3 regions of the Caulobacter sp. UC70_42 genome follow, and region 2 is predicted to be linked to each of the others. Evidence: riboswitches for the same ligand, from Rfam matches in the RefSeq annotation. Region 2 holds a riboswitch; each other region holds the start of a gene.
The links. Region 2 has a riboswitch for glycine ahead of ACHMW8_RS01855 (TonB-dependent receptor plug domain-containing protein). Riboswitches for the same ligand answer to the same signal wherever they lie in the genome.

Region 1: it holds a riboswitch for glycine, as region 2 does, so the genes downstream of both, gcvT (glycine cleavage system aminomethyltransferase GcvT) here and ACHMW8_RS01855 (TonB-dependent receptor plug domain-containing protein) in region 2, are expected to answer to the same signal.
Region 3: it holds a riboswitch for glycine, as region 2 does, so the genes downstream of both, ACHMW8_RS05725 (TonB-dependent receptor) here and ACHMW8_RS01855 (TonB-dependent receptor plug domain-containing protein) in region 2, are expected to answer to the same signal.

What each region holds. Positions count from the first base shown of each region.
Region 1 is NZ_CP171994.1:1,014,251-1,019,978, reverse strand. It holds gene argS (arginine--tRNA ligase) at 1-115, shown strand, start outside; partial or broken gene ACHMW8_RS05270 (zinc-dependent metalloprotease) at 198-2,706, shown strand; glycine riboswitch at 2,765-2,855, shown strand; gene gcvT (glycine cleavage system aminomethyltransferase GcvT) at 3,019-4,131, shown strand; gene gcvH (glycine cleavage system protein GcvH) at 4,147-4,512, shown strand; gene gcvPA (aminomethyl-transferring glycine dehydrogenase subunit GcvPA) at 4,582-5,728, shown strand, end outside.
Region 2 is NZ_CP171994.1:326,405-332,132, reverse strand. It holds gene ACHMW8_RS01865 (response regulator transcription factor) at 1-119, opposite strand, end outside; gene ACHMW8_RS01860 (ABC transporter substrate-binding protein) at 208-1,242, shown strand; glycine riboswitch at 1,510-1,597, shown strand; glycine riboswitch at 1,601-1,692, shown strand; gene ACHMW8_RS01855 (TonB-dependent receptor plug domain-containing protein) at 1,823-3,793, shown strand; gene ACHMW8_RS01850 (TonB-dependent receptor domain-containing protein) at 3,681-4,538, shown strand; gene ACHMW8_RS01845 (S9 family peptidase) at 4,625-5,728, shown strand, end outside.
Region 3 is NZ_CP171994.1:1,093,944-1,099,671, forward strand. It holds gene ACHMW8_RS05720 (dipeptidase) at 40-1,260, opposite strand; gene ACHMW8_RS05725 (TonB-dependent receptor) at 1,317-3,719, opposite strand; glycine riboswitch at 4,103-4,193, opposite strand; partial or broken gene ACHMW8_RS05730 (divergent polysaccharide deacetylase family protein) at 4,399-5,579, shown strand; gene ACHMW8_RS05735 (RNA pyrophosphohydrolase) at 5,602-5,728, shown strand, end outside.

The DNA.
Region 1 (5,728 bases), 690 kb from region 2:
CAGCGCCGACACCGAGGACCTGCGCGCCTCGCGCCTGACCCTGGCCGAGACCACCCTGCGCCAGCTGCTGCTGGCCCTCGATCTGCTCGGCATCGAAGCGCCGGAACGGATGTAGGGTTCGAGCCCCTCGCGGCGGTTGCAATCGCCGCGGGGGCGCACGACAGTCCCGGCCGCGTTTGCGTGCGTCGGGAGGGGTTATGAACAAGTCCGTGGTCGCCATGTTGATGGCGAGCGTCTGCGTCAGTGCGATTGGCGCACCGGCTTTGGCCGAGAAGGCCAAGTCCTCCGACAAGAAGACCGACAAGTACGCCGACGCCACCGCCGGCCTGGACCGCAAGGACGGCCTCCTGCCGGTCTTCGTCGACAAGAAGGACGGCAAGATCCTGGTGCTGCTGCCCAAGCCGGGCGCGGACGGGATCGCGGGGCGCTATATCTACCAGACCTATCTGCGGTCGGGTCTGGGATCGAACCCGACGGGCCTGGACCGCTCGGCGCCGGGCGACACCCAGATCATCGCCTTCCGCCGCGTGGGCGGGAAGGTCGTCGCCCAGTTCGAGAACTGGGGTTTTTCGGCCGCGCGTGGTTCGGTCGACGAGCAGAAGGCGGTGGCCGAACTCGTTCCCGATCTCCAGCGTCTGGTCGAACGCGATCGAGGCCGAGAGCCCGGACGGCGGCCTGCTGGTCGATGTGACCAGCTTCCTCACCCGTGACGCGCAAGGCGTCGCCAAGACCCTGAAACGCGCCAAGCAGGGCGACTTCCGACTGAACGACGGCCTGTCCTACGCCGACACCGGCGCGGTGAACGTCTTCCCGCTGAACGTCGAGCTGGAGGCGGTTGAGACGTTTGTCGGCGACGATCCGGGTTCGGAGGTTCGCGGCATCGTCCCGGATCCGCGCAACGTCACCCTGGCCCTGCACCACTCGTTCGTGGCCCTGCCCGAGCCCGGCTATCAGCCGCGCCAGAACGACCCGCGCGTCGGGGTGATCGACCACACCGTCGCCGACTATTCCGCGCCGCTGGGCGAACCGCTGGTCTATCGCCTGGTCCACCGCTTCCGCCTGGAGAAGACCGACCCGACCGCCGCCCGCTCGCCGGTCAAGAAGCCGATCGTGTTCTATGTCGATCGCGCCGCGCCCGAGCCGGTCCGCTCGGCCCTGATCGAGGGCGGTCGCTGGTGGAGCCAGGCCTTCGAGGCCGCCGGCTTCATCGACGCCTTCAAGGTCGAGCTGCTGCCCGAGGGCGTCAGCCCGCTCGACGCCCGCTACAGCGTCGTCAACTGGGTCCATCGCCAGACGCGCGGCTGGTCTTACGGCCACGCGGTGGTCGATCCGCGCACCGGCGAGATCATCAAGGGCGACGTGCTGTTGGGCTCCCAACGTGTCCGTCAAGATCGGCTGATCTTCGAAGGCCTGGCGGGCGCGGACAAGAGCGGCCAAGGCGGTCCCAACGACCCGATCGAGATCGCGTTGGCCCGTCTGCGCCAGCTGGCCCCGCACGAGATCGGCCACTCCATCGGCCTGCAGCACAATTTCGCGGCCAGCACCTACGGTGACCGCGCCTCGGTCATGGACTATCCCGCGCCCAGGATCGCCATCAAGAACGGCCAGCTGGACTTCTCCGACGCCTATGGGCGCGGGGTCGGCGCCTGGGACAAGTTCGTGATCGACTGGCTTTATGGCGTCGCCCCGACCGGCGTCGACGAGAAGGCCTGGCTGAAGGCCAAGGCCGACAGGAGTCAGGCCGACGGCCTGCGCTACGTCTCGGACGAGGACGCTCGATCCGCCGACACCGCCCAGCCGATCGGCGCCGTCTGGGACAATGGCTCCGACCCCGTCGCCGAGCTCGACCATCTGATGGCGGTGCGCAAGATCGCCCTGGACCGCTTCGGTCTGCCAAACCTGCCCAAGGGAGCCTCGGTGGCCGACCTGCGCCGGATCATCGCGCCGATCTACATCTTCCACCGTTACCAGGTGGATGCGACGGCCAAGCTGGTCGGCGGCGTCGACTTCACCTACGGCGTCGAGGGCGACGGCCACGAGGCCAGCAAGATCGTGCCGGCCGGGCGCCAGGCCGCCGCTATCGACGCCCTGCTGCGGACGCTGACGCCCGCCGCGCTGGATCTCTCCGACAAGACGCTCGACGTGCTGACCTCGGGCCAGTCGCAGGGCAATGACAAGGCCAATGATATCGAGACCTTCGGCCAGGGGCCGGTCTTCGATCTGCCGGCCGCCGCCGACGTGGCCGCCGATCTCGTCTGGGGCGACCTGTTCGCGCCGGCGCGCCTGAACCGCCTGATGGAGGCCAGGCGCCGCGATCCGGCCCAGCCGGGTGTCGAGGGGCTGCTGGACAAGTCGCTCGCCCTAGCCGCCTTCGACGGCAAGGCGACGGGCCGCCAGGGCGAGCTGGCCCGCCGCGTCCGCCAGCGGATGGTGGTGAACCTGGCCAACGCCCTGGGCGACAAGGACCTGTCCCCGACCGCCGCCGCGGTGATCCGCGCGCGTCTGGCCGACTGGGGCAAGGGCCTCAAGACCGTGACCGCTGGCGACGCCGCCGACCGCGCCCAGGCCCGCGTCCTGGCCGGTGTCGTCACCGACGAGAGCGGCGAGCGTCTCGCGGCGCTGATCGAGGATGGCAAGGCCAAGGTGGCCATCCCGCCCGGCCCGCCGATCGGCGAGGACGACTGGTTCGGAGACTTTTCGCGGTAAGGCGCACGGCCATCGCAGGCCGTGCTTGACTCGCATGGCCTGCTACCGCACTACGCCGAAGACCCTCGCGGGAGACATCGGGATTCGCTCCCGAGGCCGAAGGCGCAACCGCCCCGGAAACGCTCAGGCAAAAGGACCGCGCGGGTTTAGGAACGCTGGAAAGAGGCCCCCGAAAGGGCGGCTCGCCGAAGGAGCAAGGCCAAACCCGTCCGGCAGAGGGGCGAGGCCGGAATCTCTCAGGTCCAAGGGACAGCGGGGGCGACTTGCCGGCGGACGCCGGTCCCGTCGCCGACCCCGCTTGGAGCCCGTCCAGTGTCCGATCAAGACCTCAAGAAGACCCCGCTCTTCGACGCCCATGTGGCGCTGGGCGCCCGCATGGTGCCGTTCGCCGGCTATGCCATGCCCGTGCAGTACAAGGACGGGGTGCTGAAGGAGCACCTCTGGACTCGCGAACACGCCGGCCTGTTCGACGTCTCGCACATGGGGCAGGCGCGCATCCGGGGGGAAAACCCCGCCAAGAGCTTCGAGAAGGTGGTCTCGGCCGACTACCAGGGCCTGAAGCCCGGCAAGCAGCGCTACGGCGTGCTGCTCAACGCCGAGGGCGGGATCATCGACGACCTGATGACGGCGCGTCCCGACGACGACGGCCTGTTCGTGGTGGTCAACGGCGCCTGCAAGGACAACGACTACGAGATCATCGCCAAGGCCCTGGCCGGCGAGGCGACGGTGACCCGCCTGGAGGACCGCGCGCTGCTGGCGCTGCAAGGTCCGCAGGCCGCCGCCGTCCTGGCCGCTCATGTGCCGGAAGCCGCCGGCATGGTGTTCATGGACACGCTGGCCCTGACCGCTTTCGGCGTCGACGCCATCATTTCGCGCTCGGGCTATACGGGTGAGGACGGCTACGAGATCTCGGTCCCGGCCGACGCCGCCGGGCGGGTGTGGAACACCCTGCTGGCCGACGAACGCGTCAAGCCGATCGGCCTGGGCGCTCGCGACAGCCTGCGCCTGGAAGCGGGCCTGCCGCTGTACGGCCATGACCTAGACGAGACCGTCTCGCCGATCGAGGCTGGGCTGAACTTCGCGGTGGGCAAGTCGCGCCGCGAGGCCGGCGACTATCTGGGCGCGGCCCGGATCGCCAAGGAACTGGCCGGCGAGCTGTCGCGCGTCCGCGTCAATCTCAAGGTGCTGGAAGGCGCGCCGGCCCGCGAAGGCGCCGAGATCGCCGACGAAGCGGGCAATGTCATCGGCAAGGTGACCAGCGGCGGCTTCGCCCCCAGCCTGGGCTTCCCTATCGCCATCGGTTTCGCCCCGCCGGCCTATGCGGCCGTGGGGACGAAGCTCAAGGTCATCGTCCGTGGCAAGCAGGCCGCCGCCGAGGTGGTCGCGACCCCGTTCGTCGCCAACCGTTACGTCCGCAAACTCTAATCAAGGGCCCAGGCAATGCGTTTCACCAAAGATCATGAATGGGTCATCGTCCAAGGCGACGTGGCCACGGTCGGCATCACCGCCTACGCCGCCGAGCAGCTGGGCGACGTGGTGTTCGTCGAGACCCCGGAAGCCGGCAAGGTCGTCAAGCAGGGCGAGCAGCTGGCCGTCGTCGAGAGCGTCAAGGCCGCCTCGGACGTCTACGCCCCGGTGTCGGGCGAGGTCGTCGAAGGCAACGCCGAGCTGGGCGACGCGCCGGAAACCGTCAACGCCCTGCCGGAGAGCGGCGGCTGGTTCGCCAAGATCAAGCTGAGCAACCCGGCCGAGGTCGACGCCCTGATGGACCGCGACGCGTACGAAGCGTTCCTGAGCACGCTCTAGCTCCACCGCCGTAGACACTCCCATCCCCGACCCTTTCCCCATCGAGGGGGAAGGGAGAAGGACCGAAAGATGCGTTACCTCCCCCTGACCCCCGAAGACCGCGTCGAGATGCTCGGCGCGATCGGCGTGAATTCGATCGACGACCTCTTCATCGACGTGCCGGCTTCGGCCCAGCGTTCCGGAACCGTCGACCTGCCGCCGCACGCCGGCGAGATCGAAGTCGAGCGCGAGATGGCGGGCCTTGCTCGTCGCAACCGCGCCGCGGGGGAGGGGCCGTTCTTCTGCGGGGCCGGCGCCTATCGCCACCACGTGCCCGCCACGGTCGATCACATCATCCAGCGCTCGGAGTTCCTGACCAGCTACACGCCCTACCAGCCGGAAATCGCCCAGGGCACCTTGCAGGTGCTGTTCGAGTTCCAGAGCCAGGTCGCGGCCCTGACCGGCATGGAAGTGGCCAACGCCTCGCTCTATGACGGCTCCACGGGCGCGGCCGAGGCGGTGATGATGGCCCAGCGCGTCACCCGCCGGAACAGGGCGGTGATGTCGGGCGGCGTCCACCCGCACTATGTCGAGACCATCGAGACCCTGGCCCACGCGGCTGGCGTCGCGACGGAGGCTCTGGCCCCGGCGGTCGACGCCGAGGACGCGGTGATCGCCGCCATCGACTCAGACACCGCCTGCGTCGTCGTCCAGACCCCCAACGTGTTCGGCACGGTCACCGACGTCACCAAGATCGCCGAGGCCGCCCAGGCCGCCGGCGCGCTGCTGATCGTCGTGACCACCGAGGCCGTCTCGTACGGCCTGCTGAAGTCTCCCGGCGAGATGGGCGCCGACATCGCCGTGGCCGAGGGCCAGTCGATCGGCAACGGCCTGAACTTCGGCGGCCCCTATGTCGGCCTCTTCGCCTGCAAGGAGAAATTCGTCCGCCAGATGCCGGGCCGCCTGTGCGGCGAGACCGTCGACGCCGACGGCAGGCGCGGTTTCGTCCTGACCCTGTCGACCCGCGAGCAGCACATCCGCCGCGACAAGGCCACCTCGAACATCTGCACCAACAGCGGCCTCTGCGCCCTGGCCTTCTCGATTCACATGAGCCTGCTGGGCGAGACTGGCCTGCGCCAGCTGGCGGCGCTGAACCACCAGAAGGCGTTAGCCCTGCGCGACGCTTTGAAGGCCGTGCCGGGCGTCGAGATCCTGACCCCGCGCTTCTTCAACGAGT
Region 2 (5,728 bases):
GCCAGGGCCAGAGCGGCCTCGCCGGTCTCGGCGCAGACGGGCTCGTGACCTTCGCTCTCCAGCGTCGCGGTCAGGGAGCGACGCAGAGGCGGATCATCCTCGACAACCAGTATCTTCATCGGGGATGTAGGAACCGAACACGCAGGGGAGGTCATCATCCGACGCCGATTGCCTCATCAGGTCAAGAGACGCGGGCCCGTGGCGATCATGGCGGCGCTGGCCCTGGCGTCCGCCCTGGCCGGCTGCGCGCCGAAGTCGATCGGACAGGCGACCAGCGGCTGGGATATTCGCGCCGCCGAGCGCGAGGGCGAGCTCGTCGTCTATCTCAACACCGATGTCCACCAGGTGATCGGCGAGGGCTTCCGCGAGCGCTTTCCCAAGATCAAGGTCCGCTTCGTCGAGTTGGCCGCCAAACCGATGCAGGCGCGCCTTATCGCCGAGACGGACGCGGGCGCGCCGGTCGCCGATGTGGCCTGGAGTTCGTCGATGGACATCCAGGTCAAGCTGATCAACGACGGCTACGCCCAGACCTATCGCAGTCCGGAGGCCAAGGGCCTGCCGGCCTGGGCCGTCTGGCGCGACCAGGGCTTCGGCGTGACGGCCGAGCCGATCGTCTTCGCCTACAACAGGAAGGCGCTGAAGGAGTCGGAGGTGCCCCGCAGCCACGCCGCGTTGCTGGCGGCCTTGCGCGCCAACCCCGAACGCTGGCGCGGCAAGATCGCCATGTACGATCCCGAAAAGAGCGGGGTCGGGTTCATGTACCTGTCGAGCGACCTGCAGGCCTATCCGGACGCCTGGCCCTTGTACGACGCCTTGGCCAAATCGGAGCCGGGCCTGTTCGTCCCGGGCGCGCCGCTGCTGACCAGTCTGTCGGGCGCGCACGATCTGGCCTACGACATGAACGGCTTCTACGCCGACTGGTGGGCGCGCCATCGCAACGCCGACATCGGCTATGTCGTGCCCAGCGACTATCATCTGTCGCTCTCGCGGGTGGCCTTCATCACCCGTTCGGCGCCGCATCCCAAGGCGGCCCGGGTGTTTCTGGACTATCTGATGTCGGACGAGGGGCAGAGGCGACTGGCCCAGGCCAGGCTGACGCCGATCCGCCCCGCCGGCGGCGCGCCGGCGCTGGGCGCGGCCGGCCGGCCGATCCGTGTCGGTCCCGCCCTTCTGGCCAATTTCGACCAGGGGCGGCGCGCTGAATTGCTGGCGCGCTGGAAAGCCGCGTCCGCCGATCGCTGATGTTGCTTAAATATAGTCCAGCGTTCGCCTAAAAAATAATCACGCCCGGCCAAGTTCACGAAAGCTTCGTGGTTTTCGCCCCTGGTCCCGATCAGCCCAAGCTGTCACCGACCTGTCACCTTCGCGGATCGCGCGGCGACGGACGAACGCGAGTCGTGCCCACCGGTTGAGCTCAGGGGGGATTCCTTTCGCCCTCATCGCGCGTCGGGCAACATTGTACCGGATTTCGACGCTTTGACGCGATCGGGCGAGCCGGTCGTATTGGCCTGGCTCTCGCGGAAGAGATCGGGTCAGCCCGACGCCGAAGGCGCAACCGCCCCGGAAACGCTCAGGCAACAGGGACCGCAGAGCACGAGGACGCTGGAAAGCAGGACCGCTCCACAAGTGAGCGGCCTCGCCGAAGGAGCAAGGGCGCGACCGCGCCTGAATCTCTCAGGCCAAGGGACAGCGGGGGCAGAGGAACCGCCTGGCGGAGTCCGGGAAGGCGCACGTCTTCCCGAGCGACGCGACCGACGCGACCGAACAAACGGGCGCGCGGGAGAGAGCGACTGTCGACTGCTGAAACATAGGGGATCTTACCTTGACTCTTTCACGCCAAACTCGCCGGGGACTGCTGCTGGGTTGCAGCCTGGTTCCCGCCGTCCTGGCCCTGCACGGCGCCGCCTTCGCTCAGGACGCCGCCCAGACCGCCGCCAAGACCGATGACACCAGCGTCGGCGAGATCATCGTCACGGCCTCGCGCATCGACCGCGCCGGCTTCGAGGCGCCCACCCCGACGGTGCGGGTCACCGCCCAGGACCTGAGCGTCGGCGCCCGTCCGAACATCGCCGCGGCCCTGAACGACCTGCCGCAGTTCCGCGCCACGACCTCGGCCCAGACCACCGGCACCAACACGGGCGCGGGCAACGCGCCGGTCGACCTGCGCGGCCTGGGCATCAGCCGCACCCTGGTGCTGCTGGATGGCCGCCGCTTCTCGGGCGACAACGACCTGAACCTGATCCCCAGCGTCCTGACCAAGGGCGTCGACGTCGTGACCGGCGGCGCTTCGGCCGCCTGGGGTTCCGGCGCCGTGGCCGGCGTGGTCAATATCAGCATTGACCGCACCTTCACCGGCCTGAAGCTCGGCGTGGAGGGTGGTGAGTCCTCGTACCACGACGCCAAACAGATCCGTCTCGAGGCGGCGGCGGGCAAGAGCTTCGCCGACGGCCGCGGCCATTTCGTGATCGGCGGCGAGTACATCGACAACGACGGCGTCATCCCGAAGAACAGCCGGCCGAACATCGGCCGCTGGGCCACGGTGTCGAACGGCGCGGGCCGCTTCGTGCTGGCCCCGGACGTCGGCTTCTCGAACGCGGCCTATGGCGGCCTGATCATGTCGGGCGTCCTCAAGGGCAAGGCCTTCAATCCCGACGGCAGCCTGCGCGACTTCAACTACGGCACCGTGATCGGCACGAACTCGGTCGGCGGGGAGGGCCCGTCGAACGACGACCTGTCGCCCCTGGTCACGCCGCAGAAGCGTTACGCCACCATGGCCAGCGTCACCTATGACCTGACCGACAAGGTCAAGATGACGGCCGAGCTGCGCCGCTCGCGGATGTGGAACAACTACATCTGGTTCGGCGACCACAACCGCGGCAACCTGACGATCAAGTCGGACAACGCCTATCTGCCGGCGGCCGTGAAGTCGGCCCTGGCGGCGGCGGGGCAGACCTCGTTCACCATGGGTCGCTTCAACACCGAGGCCTATCCGACGATCGACTTCGAGCGCGTCTCGACCCAAGGGACCATCGCGTTCGACGGCGCCTTCGGCGACGGCTGGCGCTGGAGCGCCTACTACAGCCACGGCGAGAACGAGAACAATATCGACACCCCTGGGTTCTTCCTGACCCAGAACTACGCCAACGCCGTCGACTCGGTGATCAGCCCGACCACCGGCCAGCCGATCTGCCGGGTCGCCCTGACCAACGCCTCGACCAACTGCGTGCCGATCAACCTGTTCGGCCAGGGCGCGCCTTCGCAAGCGGCGCTGGACTATGTGACCGGCACGCCGTCGATGCGCGAAACCAGCAAGCTGGACGTCGGCGGCTTCAGCCTGCGCGGCGAGCCCTTCAGCCTGCCGGCTGGCCCGGTCTCGGTCGCCGTCGGCGCGGAGGCCCGCAAGGAGTCGGTCGACCGCCGGGTGGGCGACCTGGACGCGGCCAAGGCCTTCACCACCTTCAGCTTCTCGGCCATGGCCGGCAGCTACAGCGTCAAGGAAGCCTTCGCCGAAGTGCTGGTGCCCGTCGTGCGCGACGTCCCGGTTCTGAACAAGCTGGAAGTCAACGCCGCCGCGCGGGTGTCCGACTACAACACGACCGGCTCGATCTGGTCGTGGAAGCTGGGCGCCACCGAACGAGTTCTTCCCAGGCTTCCGGGGGCGGATCACCAAGTCGCGCGACATCCGCTCGGCCAACCTGACCGAGCTCTTCACCACCAGCACGACCGGCTACAACACCATCGTCGACCCGAAGACCAATTCCAGCGTCTACGTGCTGACCAATGGCGGCGGTAACGCGAACCTGACGCCCGAGACGGCCAAGACCTTCACGACCGGCTTCGTCTATTCGCCGCCGGCCCTCCCGGGCTTCAACATCTCGGTCGACTATTTCGACATCGACATCGACAACGTGATCACCACGGTCTCGGCGCAGGACATCGTCACGCGCTGCGCCAACGGCAATGCCGACATGTGTTCGCGGGTCACCCGCGACGCCACCGGCGGGATCTCGCGGATCGTCTCGACCTACGTCAACCTGGCCAACTACAAGACCGACGGCGTCGACGCCGAGATCTCGTACGCGACCAATCTCGACCGCCTGATCCCCGACGCGCCCGGCCGCATCCGCGCCCGCTGGCTGATGACCTGGGTCAACAGCCTGACCACCAACGACGGCGTCAGCAAGATCGAGTACGTCAAGTCGCAAGGCTATTCGTTCGGCCTGGGCACGCCCAAGAGCCGCATGACCGCGGCGCTCGACTGGTCGGGCAAGGTGTTCAGCGCCAACCTGCGGGCGCGCTACATCTCGCCAGGCAACTACAACAACACCGTCGACCTCGTGAACGGCCACATCAAGGCCTACACCTATGTCGACCTGGGCGTTCAGGCCAAGCTGCCCGAGGTCATGGGCCATGAGGTCGAGCTCTACGCCAACGCGACCAATCTCTTCGACAAGGACCCGCCCGTCTCGTCGCTGTACTCGCCCTACTACGACGTGATCGGTCGCTATGTGACCGTCGGCGCGCGGATGCGTTTCTAGTCCCGCCCGACATCGCGCCGCCGGCTGCTCCCCCCCTGGCTTCCCCCGCCGGCGGCGCTTCCCCTTTCTTCAGAGGCATTCTCCAGATGATCTCTCGTCATGCCCTGGCGCTGGCCCTTTTGGCCGCCGCCGCCGCGACTCCGCTCGCCACCCCCTCGGCGGCCCAGACCGTCGCGCCGCCCGCCGCCATCGTCGTCGACGGCGCGCCCGCCATTCCGCAAGAGCTGGTCGCGGCCGCCGCGCCCTACCTGCAGGCGCGCCACGCCAACTTCCTGGGCTGGAACACCGCCGACCGCTCGATGCTGATCAAGACCCGCTTCGGCGGCTCCGATCAGGTTCACGTCGTGGCCAAGCCAGACGGGGCGCGACGCCAGATCAGCTTCGAGAACGAGCCGGTTCTGGCCGCGGCCCTGTCGCCCAAGGGCGACACGCTGGTGATCCAGAAGGACAAGGGCGGCGACGAGTTCTATCAGCTCTACGTGCTGGAGGCCGGCCGGCCGCGCCTGATCACCGATGGCAAGAGCCGCAACTGGTTCGGCGCCTGGTCGCCGGACGGCAAGCGGGTCGGCTACGCCTCGTCGCGCCGCAATGGCGCGGACATGGACCTCTATGTCGTCGACCCGAAGGACCCCAAGACCGACCGCCTGGTCGCTCAGGTCACCGGCGGCGGCTGGAACATCGCCGATTTCTCGGCGGATGGTTCCAAGGCGCTGGTGCTGAACCGCATGTCGGTCAACGAGGCCATGGTCTACGAACTGGACCTGGCCAGCGGCAAGATGAAGCCCCTGACCGATCCCAAGGCCAAGGTCTCGTACGTCGATCCGAAGTACGCCCGTGACGGCTCGGTCTGGCTGACCTCGAACAAGGACTCGGACTTCCAGCGCCTGGGCAAGCTGGACGGCAAGGGCGGCTTCGTCCCGGTCTCCAAGGAGCCGCGCTGGGACGTCAGCGACTTCGCCGTCTCGCCCGACGGTTCGTTCGCCGTCTACGCCATCAACGAGGCCGGCGTGTCGCGCGTGCGGGTGCTGGACCTGGCCACCGGCGCGGTGCGCCCGGTGACGGGCCTGCCGGCCGGCGTGATCCCCTACAGCATTGGCGCGGCGATCGACATCGCGCCGTGGGGCGAGATCGGTCTCAGCATGGCCTCGGCCAAGGTGCCGGGCGACGCCTTCTCGATCGATCCCAAGACC
Region 3 (5,728 bases), 770 kb from region 2:
CCGCTCCGGGCAACCGGGGCGGCGCTTTTCGTTTCTGCCCTACGCGGCCTTGGCCGCCTCGGCCGCGCGCAGCAGCCGCAGGACATTGCCGCCCCAGATCTTGGCCAGATCGTCGCGGCTGTAGCCCTCGGCCAGCAGGCGCTCGCTGATCTTCCAGTAGTCCGAGGCGTCGTTCAGACCGGTCACCCCGCCGCCGCCGTCGAAATCGATGCCGATCCCGACATGGTCGACACCGGCCACCTTCAGCGCGTGGTTCAGGTGGTTCATGAAGTCCTCGAAGGTCGCCTTCGGGACGGGGTACTTGGCGTCGATCGCCTTCATCTCGGCCATGAAGCCCGCGCGTTCGGCCTCGGTCATCTTGGCCCGCGCGCCCGCCTTGGCCCGCAGCGCCGCCATGGCCGCGTCGCGCTCGGCGTTCTTGGGCGTCTCGATCAGGTAGCTGGAATAGGCGTCGACCTGGATCACGCCGCCGCTGGCCGCCAGGGCCTTGATACGGGCGTCGTCGACATTGCGCGGATGGTTGAACACCGCCTTGCAGCCAGAGTGGGTCAGGATCACCGGCGTCTTCGAGAGTGCGATCAGCTGATCCAGCACTTCGTCGGACGAGTGCGAACCGTCCAGCACCACGCCCAGGCGGTTGGCCTCGGCGACGAACTGTTTCCCCAGCGGCGACAGGCCATGCCACTCGGGCGTGTCCGTCGAGCTGTCGGCCATGTCGTTGTTCTTGAAGTGGGCTAGGCCCGAGATCCGCACGCCCAGCGCATAGAAGGTCGACAGCAAGGTGATGTCGCCATCCATCGGATAGCTGTTCTCGACGCTGACGAACACCACGCGCTTGCCCTGGGCGGCGATGCGCTCGGCGTCGTCAGCCTTCAGGGCCAGGGCGAACTTGTCGCCGTGCTTGGCGACCATTTCGCGGATCTCGACGCCGCGGATGATCGCCGCGTCGCGGGCCGCCCGCGTGGCCTCGGGCGTGCGCGGTCCCTGGTTGGTGAAGATGGCGAAGAAGCCGCCGTCCAGCCCGCCCTCGACCATGCGCGGATAGTCGATCTGCGAGCCGTCCTTGTCGGCCGAGTGGCGGTCGAGGATGTCCCAGCCCGGCCGGCCGAAATTGGCGGGGGTGTCCAGGTGGGTGTCGAGGGTCAGCAGGCCCTCGTGCAGCTTGCGCGCGGCGGCCGGATCGGCGGCCTGAGCGCTCATCGGCGTGGTGGCGGCGACCAGGGCCAGGACGGCGGTCGTGGCGAGGAGGAAACGGGTCATGGGTACGCTCGAAAGGGTCCGGCCGGCCTTTGCAGAGGCCGACCGGAGGGCGGGGACTAGAAGTCGGCGGAGATCGTGAACTGGATCGTGCGCGGCGGCGCCGGGCGGAAGCTGGCGGGCGTGTTCACCGTGGTGTTAATGGTGCCCAGATAGTCCTTGTCGAACAGGTTATCGATGTTGACCCGCGCCTTGACCTGGCTGAACGGCCCGGCCGCGAAGCCGTCGCCGATATCGATATAGGCGTTGACGATGGTGTAGCCGCCGACCTTCTCGCTGTTGATGAAGTTGGTGAAGCGGCTCTCCAGGTGGCGGGCCGAGATGTTCATCAGCAGGCCGTCGAAAGGCTCCAGCGTCACGCCGCCCTGGAACACCCAGTCGGGGAAGTCCGGCACCTTCTTGCCGGCGACGGCCAGGGTGGTCGGCGCGGCCGTGGTGCTGGCGCGATAGTTCAGGACGTCGTCCTGGAACTTGGCGTCGTTGTACGAGACGTTGGCGTTGAAATAGGCCTTGCCGGCGAACAGTTCGGGCTTCCACTGGCCGCTGAACTCGACGCCCTTGGCCTTCACCGCCCCGACGTTCTGGTAGAAGGTCTCGGTCGTGCCGCCGCCGCCGGGCACCAGCGAGGCGAAGGCCTGCAGGCGGTTCTTGAACTCGGTCTGGTAGGCCACGATCGAGGCGTTGAACGTCTTGTGGTTGGCGCGGTAGCCCAGTTCCCAGTTGGTCGAGGTCTCGGGATCGGGGCCGGCGACGGTCGGGCTGGCGGCCGAGAAGATGTCGTCGGCGCCGCGCGGCAGGGCCATGTTCTCCGAATACGAGGCGAAGATCTGGTCGCGGCCGGTCACGCTGTAGACCGCGCCGACCTGGGGCAGGAAGCTGTCCTTCCAGTTGTCCTTCAGGATCGGGTGGCGGCCGTTGATATAGTCGGCCGGATTGCGATAGCCGGCGATCTTGTAGTCGATGTCGGTGGCCTTGAAGCCCAACTCCAGCTTCAGCTTGGCGTCCAGCAGGGTGACGGTGTCCTTGACGAAGAACTGCTGGGTCTCGCGCAGCGACTTGTAGTCGCGCTGGGCGTGGACCCGCTCGTTGAACAACGGCTTGCCGTCGGGATTGCCGTTCTCGACATTGTAGCGGTTCTGGGTGCGGTGATAGTCGTCGTTCTCCAGCCAGAGGCCGGCCTCGATCTTGTTGAAGCCAAGATGCCAGGCGACCTTCGCGGTGACGCCCTTGCGGATCCCGTCGATGCCCGACAGGCCGTACTGGATGCCGCGCGGGGCGACGATGCCGGCCACCTTGCCGACCTCGGCGTCATAGCTGGACTTAGAGGTCGCATAGGCCTCGGGCGAGACACCGTAGCCGCCCTTGTCCTCGTAATAGGCCGTGGTGGTCAGGTCGAAGTTGTCGGTGATCGGCGTGTTCAGCGTCAGACCGTAAAGGTGGTCCTTCCGCTTGTTGACGGCGAACTTGTAGTACTGGGCGTAGTTGGCGTTGGAGTACGGCACCCCCGCCACGGCTTCCGGCAGGCTGCCCGTCGGGATCGACAGCGGCGTACCGAACGGAACCGAGGTGGGCACCGCGCCCAGATAGGCGAAATAGCGCCCCTGGCGGCCGAACACGTCGCCCGCCGTCCCGGCGTACTGGGCCTTGGTGATCGACGGGCTGTCATAGTCGAAATAGTCGTTGTGGACGGTCTGGAAGCTGATGTCGCCGCCGTTGGGCAGGTCGTACTTCAGCTTGCCCTCGTAGTGCTTGCGATCGATCGTGCCCGGACCGCGCCACAGATCGCCCTTGATCCACGAGCCGCTGACATAGCCCGACAGCGGACCCACCTTGCCAGACTCCAGGCGCAGGAAGGTGCGGCGCAGGTCGTCGCTGCCGAAGGTCTGGCTGATCGCGCCGCCAGCGTCTTGCGACGGGGCCTGGGTGAAGTAGTCGACGATGGGGCCCAGCGAAGCGTAGCTGGGCAGGGCGACGTCGCCGGCCCCAGCCGAGGCGGTCACCCGCAGCAGGTTCTCGTTGTCGACATAGCGATAGATCGGGCTGCCGCCGAACTGGTCGCTGCGGCCCATCGGGATGCCGTCGAGCAGGAAGCCGATCTGCTGGAAGTTGAAGGCCCGCACCGAGACCGAGTTGCCGAACTCGTACATGCCCAGGGCGTCGTTGGCCTGGACGTTGAAGCCCGGAAGGCTCTCCAGCATCTTCAGGCCGGTGATCCCGGCCGGCGCCGACAGCAGGGCCTCGCGGGTGATCGAGACGGTGGCCGTGGCGTGGTCGGTGCCGATGGCGACACTGGCTTCCGACAGGCGCTTGCCCGTCACAACGACGGTTTCCAATTCGGCGGCCTTGTCGGCCTCCTGGGCCAGGACCGGCGTCGCGCCCCCCAGGACGGTGGCTGCGAGAAGAAGCGCCCTAAGGCGGGCGGCGGTGCGTGCGGATCCGTGAGTGGTCATGACTATCCCCAATCATTTTGACCAGGGCAACGTCATCAAGGCGACACCATCGGTAAATCAAGAAACGTAAGGAATAGGGCCAAATATTCACAAAGTTAAAACGTTGCACAGCTTTGCCGAATTTATGAACATCGGTAATATTGATAGGTGAACTTATAATAGATATTTCGCGAAAGTCGTTCATGACGATCGCGTTCAATACATTTCGCTATATCGATAAACGGGATCAGCTAGATCGACATTGGCGCACGCGTGGGTCTGAGCGAACCGGGACGGCTCGCCTTCACACCCCCGCTGTCCTTGGGCCTGAGAGATTCAGCGCCCCGCCTCCGATGGACGGGCGGTCGCCTTGCTCCTTCGGCGAGGGCGGTACGCGCCCTGCTTTCCAGCGTTCAACGTCTCGCGCGGTCCTTCTGCTTGAGCGTTTCCGGGGTGGTTTCGCCTTCAGCGCCGGGCCAGGGGCCCGATCTCTCCCGCGAGAGGTCTTCAGGAGATGGGCCATGCGCGCGCCCGTCAACCGATCAGGTCTCGCGCGAACGCCGTGATCGTTCAGCGCCCGCCGCGATTGCAGAAAACGCCAATTTCAGCGGCGCCCGCGTCGCCGCGTCGCAGCGCGAGGGCCGGCAGGACGTCCTCTGGCCATATCTCGTTAACCATATGTTGGAAGCTTCCCCGCTAGCCTCAACGGGTCATGGCCGTCTCCTTCTCGCGTAAGCCCGCCTATGCCGCCGCCACGCCCGCTCCGGGCGGGTCCGGCGACCTGCGCGCCAAGCTGATGGCCGCGGTCAGCAATCCGTTCATCGGCGCCAGCGGCGCGGCCTGCCTGTTCCTGGCCTCGCTGGCGACGCTGGTCCTGATCACCAGCGACCCCCATGCCGGCTCGCCTGTGATTCGGCTGGAGCTGACGAAGATCGGCGCCACGAGAACGCGCCCGAAGGCTGGCGCGAAGGCCTGGGCGGCGAAGGCGCGCACGAGGCCGAACTGGTCCCCGGCCAGCTGGGCCTGTCGGCCAATCCCTTCGCGCCCGTGAAGCCCGAGGACGCCCAGGCCCCGACCGCCGAGGGCCTTCAGAACCTGCCGCCGATCCAGCAGGGCCCGGGCCTGGCCCAGGCGCCGATCGCCGGCCTGACCGCGCCGGGCCCCGGCGGCGGTCCGCTGCCGATCATCGGCGCCGACGGCCGCACCGCGGCCGAGGCCTATGCCCGCCCGTTCACGCCCAACGGCCGCCCCAAGGTGTCGGTGGTCATCGGCGGGCTGGGCCTCAACGCTCAAACCACCCGCGCGGCGATCGAGACCCTGCCCGGCGAGATCACCCTGTCCTTTGCGCCCTATGCCGAGGGCCTGCAGGGCTGGATCGACCTGGCCCGCGCCCACGGCCACGAGGTCCTGCTCGAGACCCCGATGGAGCCGGCCGACTATCCGGCCAACGATCCGGGTCCCTACACCCTGATCGCCGCCAACCGGCCCGAGGACACCGTGCGCAAGCTGGAGTGGCTGATGTCGCGCGCCACCGGCTATTTCGGTCTGTCGAACTATCTGGGCGCCCGCTTTGTCGACAACGACCAGGCGATGGCGACCTTCAATGGCGTGCTCAAGTCGCGTGGCCTGGCCTTCGTCGACGACGGCCTGGCCTCACGCCGCGCCGGCCCGATCCCGCGCGCCTCGGCGGACCGGGTGATCGACGATGAGCTGTCGGCCGGCGCCATCGACACCCAGCTCAGGGCGCTGGAGACGGGCGCGGCCGGTCGCGGACAGTCGCTGGGCTCGGGTTTCGCCTATCCGGTGACGATCAACCAGGTGCGCGTCTGGGCCGCCGGCCTGCAGGCGCGCGGGATGCAGCTAGCCCCGGCGTCGGCCCTGGCGCACCACTAGAACTCGTGGAACAAGGCTCGGCATGACCGAGCTCGACCATCCCAAGCACCGCCCGAATGTCGGCGTCGTCCTGTTCCATCCTGACGGCCGCGTCTGGCTGGGTCGTCGCCACAAACAGCCGCCGCCCTACAACTGGCAGTTCCCGCAAG